2 regions of the Acetivibrio sp. genome follow, and region 1 is predicted to be linked to the other one. Evidence: riboswitches for the same ligand, from Rfam matches in the RefSeq annotation. Region 1 holds a riboswitch; the other holds the start of a gene.
The links. Region 1 has a riboswitch for fluoride ahead of PLH43_RS10145 (cation:proton antiporter). Riboswitches for the same ligand answer to the same signal wherever they lie in the genome.
Positions count from the first base shown of each region.

Region 1 (3,432 bases):
GGGGATATAGAGACAACCACTACATTTTTAGGTGATGAAATTCCGGATTATTGGCAGGCAATGGACAGCCTTGTCAAACCGACGGTAGTTTCCCAGGGGACTAATATAAAATACCAGCAAAACCCGCCAGACAAATTTGTACTCGGAAATTGGCTTACTTTAGCTGAAAACATGTGGAATTCAAATTATACCGGTTATAACGGAGACAGTGCAATTGCGACTTATTGGGAGCCTAAACAACTGGCACCGGGTGAGTCAACAGAATACATAACATATTATGGTATCAGTAAAATTACCATTGCAGGAGATAAACCGCTTGTTGTTATTGTAAGCGGCAATACCAGCCTTAGTGCGACCGAAACAGGTTATGTTCCGAATCCTTTTACCATTACGTCATATATAACTAATAACACGAATGATACTATAAAAAATGTGATGGCTAAAATTATTCTGCCGGACGGAATAGTACCTTATACTGGAACCGATACTGATATAGTTATCGGAGATATGACAGCCAGGAGTCATAAACAAGTTTCATGGCAACTGTTTGCAGGGCAAATACCGGAGCAAAAAACTTTGGAGTATAAAGTTGTAGTCTGGGGAGATGATACGGAGCCCACTGAGGTGACCAGGCAAATAACAATTCCCGCTTCAATAAGTGATATATTTGATGATGGGACCGATAAGGAAAAATACAGGATTTTACGAGAGATTGGTAATGATTTTGAACAGGATATTACATCGAGAATTCATCGCAAACCGGAAATCAAAAATGTGAGAATAACGCCGGGGGACCAGGAAGGAGTATATGAACTGTATGTGGATGAATATTTCGTGGATACTTCAAAGGGAGCTTCTCCTTTCTTCTACTGGGCATCAACAAAGGGATATTTTGAAGATAAAAAAATTGATAACTATAGGAAAGTAATCTTTCACTGTGATGAAGGGACTTCCGGACAAAAGGTTAGTATTTTGCTGAAAATGGGTGACGGACTGGGAAATGTTGTATACAAGAAATTATATGTAGATGGTATCGGCACAACTTCTTCTGCCGGAACCCTTGAGGCAAAATTTACAAATCTGGTTGCATCGGTAAAATCATGGGATACCATGAGAATCAGGTATAATATTTCCTATACTGATTCGGAAGGCCGGCCCGTACCTGGAACCAAAGTAAGTCTGTATTATTCGTTGGATAATCAGGCTGAATGGAAACCCATTGCAAGGGATTTGGTAGGGGTCAACGGATACAACTGGATAGTTCCGGATTTATCGTCTTCAAATGCGAGAATCAAGCTTGTTGCAACGAATGATGGTGTAATAAAGGAAGTAATATCCCAGCCCTTTACCATTATGCCGGATATATACATAAAGGGAAAGGTTGTGGATCATAACGGAAATCCGATAGTGAACGCAAAAGTAATTATTGGGGACCGGTATACTTATACAGATGTAAACGGTTGTTATATAATTAACCGTTTATCGCCGGGAGTGTATTCCCTTAGGGTGGAAAAAGAAGGAGTAGAGTTTGAAAAGACTCAATACGATAATATTGTTCTTAGTTATCTGAACCGGAATACCACAAAGAACTTTTATGGGAAGCGGTAAGAAAAATAAAGTTTATTCATGAATATAACCTCAAAACCTACTGTGTTGTTAAGTTTTGCAATATTATGATTACACTTATTTTAGAGGTAATGTATATTGACTAATATAATAATTTAGTATAATATTATTAATCATAAAAATTGAATATATGGTGATGGAGTTCACCTGAATTGCTTAATGCTGATGACTCCTACAGGAATAAACAATATTGTACCTGTAGGAGTTTTTTGATATTTGTAGGGAGGTTGGCTTTAATGGCTGCAAGTTTAGCAATGATTTTATTGTTGGGGTTACCGGCAAAAAAGATGTTTGAGAAATTGAAATTGCCGGGTTTGCTTGGAATGCTTATATTAGGTGTCTTAATAGGACCGTATGGTCTTAATCTGCTGCAAAGGAATATGCTTCAAATATCGTCGGACTTAAGAAGTATTGCATTAATAATTATTTTATTAAGAGCAGGACTTGGACTTAATAAAGATGTTTTAAAGAATGTTGGTGTTCCTGCATTAAAGATGAGCTGTATACCCGGATTAATCGAGGGTTTATTTATTGCATTGGCATCTGTATATTTTCTTGACTTTTCATTTTCCCAGGGAGGAATGTTAGGCTTTATTATTGCTGCTGTTTCTCCTGCTGTTGTTGTGCCTTTTATGCTTAAGTTAATGGAAAGCAACATTGGCACGAAAAATGGGATACCGACTTTGATATTGGCTGGTGTATCTATTGATGATGTCTTTGCCATTACTGTGTTTAGTGCTTTTTGGGGTTTATACAGCGGCACTGATATGAATATAGGTATACAATTAATAAATATACCCATCTCGATTTTATTAGGTATTATGGCAGGAATAATTTTAGGGTTTGTTTTGATAAATATTTTTAAAAGATTTAACATTCGTGATACAAAAAAGGTATTGTTATTGCTTGGATTTTCTATATTACTCAATCAGTTGGAAGTTGTAATGAAGACGAAGATTCAAATAGCATCCCTCTTGGGAGTGATGACTGTAGGTTTTATATTGACGGAAAAACTTCCGGATGTAGGTAGGAAGCTATCCGATAAGCTCAATAAAATATGGGTATTTGCAGAAATATTATTGTTTGTATTGGTAGGAGCGGAAGTAAACGTAGGTGTGGCAATAAAAGCAGGTAAAATAGGGATACTATTGATTGTAATAGGTTTAATGGGAAGAAGCATAGGCGTAATAATATCTTTACTAGGTACAAATTACTCTTTTAAAGAAAAATTATTCTGCGTCATTGCTTATATTCCGAAAGCAACAGTACAGGCTGCAATGGGTGCTGTACCTCTGTCGATGGGGGTGGAATCGGGAGATGTAATACTGGCAATTGCAGTGTTATCCGTATTGATTACTGCACCGTTAGGGGCAATTGGGATTCACTATTCAGCGAAAAGTTGCTTTTAGAAAATAACTAGTATAAGCTAATAGAAGATGACAATGCTTTGAAATCGGTTGCAACACAAAGTTTCAGTTGCTGTAACTGCAGCAAAAGAAAGTTTTGATTTGGTTTTGGAAGGATTTCTGTATGAAAGTCAAAGACTTTATTAATGAGATTAACAGCATATATCCCGATATAGATAAGAATGAAGTGGCATCGGATGTCTTAATAAGCGAAAAAGAAAAGAGTTTAGGATATAAACTGCCGAAATCTTTTAAAACTTTTTTGAAGGAATTTTCAAATGGCATAATGTTATTGGATGCAGAGCCTATAGGAGGAGTCGGAGAAGACGATGATTCTCCTTGCGGGTCGATTTTTTTAGCTTCTTCTCAAATAAAGAAAAGTATTATCAACATAATTCCG
Region 1 is NZ_DAORXT010000074.1:6,530-9,961, forward strand. It holds gene PLH43_RS10140 (carboxypeptidase-like regulatory domain-containing protein) at 1-1,608, shown strand, start outside; fluoride riboswitch at 1,750-1,808, shown strand; gene PLH43_RS10145 (cation:proton antiporter) at 1,863-3,035, shown strand; gene PLH43_RS10150 (SMI1/KNR4 family protein) at 3,157-3,432, shown strand, end outside.

Region 2 (3,432 bases), on a different contig from region 1:
TGGCTTTATTGAAGGAAACAGCAAATTTGCATTTGATATTTTCAAACAGATAAGTAAAAACGAGCAGGGCGAAAATGTGTTTATTTCACCTTTCGGAATTTCAACAGCGTTGTCCATGGTTTATCAGGGGGCAGAATTCGATACCAAGGAAGAGATGGCCAAAGTTTTAGGCTATGAAGGCCTTGACATTAAAGAGGTTAATAAAAGTTATAAGTACTTGTTAAAATATTTCGCTCAACTTGATGAGAAAGTCAAGCTTAAAAACAGCAATTCGATTTGGAACAATTCATTAAAGGGCGATGCTATAAAAGAAGATTTTATATCTGCAAATAGAGATGTATTTAATGCATTGGTTGAGATAAGAGACTTTTCGGATGAAAGTGTTGTAGATGAAATAAACAATTGGATTTCTGAAGCTACTGAGGGAAAAATAGACAATATGCTTAGCAAAATTAGTCCCGACGATTTGTCGTATATTATATCTGCATTGTATTTTAATGGAGTATGGAAAGAAGAGTTTGATATTGAAAAAACATATTCATCCTCCTTTGAAGCTGAAGACGGAAGTGTTGACGATGTCATGATGATGAGAAAAGACAATTGCAAGATTGAATTCGGTGCAGGTGACGGATACAGAGCGGTTAGACTGCCCTACGGTAATGGTGAGATGGCCATGTACTGCATTCTTCCCGATCAAGATATATCAATAAATGATTTTATTCAGAATCTGGATGTATCTATGTGGAATCAAATTAAAAGCAGTATAACTGAAAGAAATAACGGAGTACTTTGCTTACCTCGTTTTAAAATTGAATATGCCAAGAATGGAAACGGCAGCATAATGGAAAGCTTGAAGGCTTTAGGAATGGAAAAGGTATTCGAAAATGGTGCCGCCGATTTATCCGGTATGACTGAAAACGGTGCTTATATTGCTGATGTTTTGCACAAGGCTGTGGTGGAAGTAAATGAAAAGGGAACAGAAGCTGCGTCGGTAGTGATAGTACCTATAGCACCGGGTATTGGGCTAAAACCGGAGTTTGTGGCAAACAGACCGTTTGTATTTATAATTGCAGATGAAAAATATGACACAATACTCTTTATGGGTAAAGTATCTAACGGTGAGTTTGCAAATTAATAGATGACGAAAAATCTCCACTTTGCATTTGCTGCAAGTGGGGATTTTTCTTTGCTTTTCAAGGGATTAAGACGGAAAAATTTTTTTAAAATTTTTATAAAAATAGTGTTGACAAATAAAAAAGTTGTTTGTATAATAAACTAGTCGGTTGAAGGTTTCCCGATTATGTTATATAAGTTGCGGGTGTAGTTCAATGGTAGAACATCAGCCTTCCAAGCTGATTGCGAGGGTTCGATTCCCTTCACCCGCTCCAATAAGCTTTTTATATCTGCCCGTAGCTCAGCTGGATAGAGCAACGGACTTCTAATCCGTCGGTCGGACGTTCGAATCGTCTCGGGCAGGCCAAAAACCCTAGAGCTGAAAGGTTCTAGGGTTTTATTTTTAATTGCAATAGCAGCTGTTTTAATTATCCTTTATCCGACTCACAACAAAAAACGGAAGTATTTAAAAATTATGTTATTAACTATAGGCAGAATTATAACGGTAAAAAAGTATGTACTTTGCACAATGGAAGTTATTTGAATGTATATATTGAAGGCGGCAAAATAACCGGCATAATTAAAAATTGGATAGAGGCCGATAGCGAATCTGGAGAAGATTTAAGTAACCAAAATTTAATTAGCAGTGAAAAAGCTGTTGAAAAGAGCAATGCAGAATTGAAGAAAAGCGGATGGGTTGAAATACCGGAAATAAAATCCAAAGAAATAGTGTACATAAATAAAAAGGGAGAACTATTGCCTGTATGGGAAATAAAATACGACGGTATAACTATGCAAGTTGATTGTATAGATGAGTCTTTTTTAGAGAATTCTATTTTAAGATAAAAATTATTGACATATGAAATATTTTAGTATACCATTCATTATGGAATATAAAATTGAATAAAAGGTGATGGAGTTCACCTGAAATGCGTAATGCTGATGACTCCTACAGAAATAATAATACTGTTTCTGTAGGAGTTTTTTGTTACTGGGAAGGGAGTAGTGCTTTATGGCTGCAAGTTTAGCAATTATTTTATTATTGGGATTGGCTGCAAAGCGAATATTTGAAAAATTATGGTTACCGGGTTTATTGGGAATGTTATTATTAGGCATCCTTATAGGACCCCATGTTCTTAATCTGATTCAGACGGATATGCTTCAAATATCTTCTGATTTAAGAGGTATTGCATTAATAATTATTTTATTAAGAGCAGGTCTTGGGCTTAACAAGGATGAAATAAAAAGTATCGGAATTCCTGCATTAAAGATGAGTTTTATTCCCGGATTATTTGAAGGTTTACTTATTGCACTGGCTTCTGTATATTTTCTTGATTTTACATTTGCCCAAGGAGGAATGTTAGGGTTTATTATTGCTGCCGTTTCTCCTGCTGTTGTTGTTCCTTTTATGCTTAAGCTAATGGAAAATAAAATTGGTGCAAAAAAAGGAGTGCCAACTTTGATATTAGCGGGTGCATCTATTGATGATATCTTTGCCATTACGGTTTTTAGTGCTTTTTTGGGCTTATATAACGGTTCTAAAATAAATATTGGCATTCAATTATTAAATATTCCAATCTCCATTTTATTGGGAGTTTTGGCTGGAATGATTGTAGGACTTTCACTGATAAAAATTTTTAAAAGATATAATATTCCGGATACAAAAAAGGTATTAATAATACTTGGATTTTCGATATTACTCAATCAGTTGGAGAGCATATTGAAAACTAAATTACAGATAGCATCCCTGCTTGGAGTTATGACTATAGGCTTTATATTGACTGAATATCTTCCTGATGAGGGTAAGAGGCTTTCTGAGAAATTTAATAAGGTATGGGTATTTGCAGAAATATTACTATTTGTATTAGTAGGGACAGAGGTAAATGTAAATGTAGCATTAAAAGCAGGTGGAGTAGGAATTATATTGATATTAATAGGTTTAATTGGAAGAAGGGTAGGTGTTGTTATTTCTTTAATAGGTACAGATTTTAATTGGAAAGAAAGGCTGTTTTGCATTATTGCTTATATCCCAAAGGCGACAGTGCAGGCCGCAATGGGGGCGGTGCCGTTGTCATTGGGAGTGGAATCGGGAGACATAATCCTGGCGATTGCGGTATTATCTATATTAATCACTGCACCATTAGGAGCAGTTGGAATTCATTATTCAACAGAAAAGTTACTAATAGAGAAGCAATAGTGTGAGTCCATAGCGAATCCATTTTAAAAAGCAATATAAAAAATTACGAAAATATGGTACAATATTAACATAATATAAGAAGGAGGATAATATAAGCAATGAGTAAGAAGGGAATATTGTGT
Region 2 is NZ_DAORXT010000016.1:19,725-23,156, reverse strand. It holds gene PLH43_RS03940 (serpin family protein) at 1-1,135, shown strand, start outside; tRNA gene PLH43_RS03935 (tRNA-Gly) at 1,315-1,388, shown strand; tRNA gene PLH43_RS03930 (tRNA-Arg) at 1,404-1,480, shown strand; gene PLH43_RS03925 (hypothetical protein) at 1,654-1,959, shown strand; fluoride riboswitch at 2,014-2,072, shown strand; gene PLH43_RS03920 (cation:proton antiporter) at 2,126-3,310, shown strand; gene PLH43_RS03915 (hypothetical protein) at 3,409-3,432, shown strand, end outside.
Region 2: it holds a riboswitch for fluoride, as region 1 does, so the genes downstream of both, PLH43_RS03920 (cation:proton antiporter) here and PLH43_RS10145 (cation:proton antiporter) in region 1, are expected to answer to the same signal.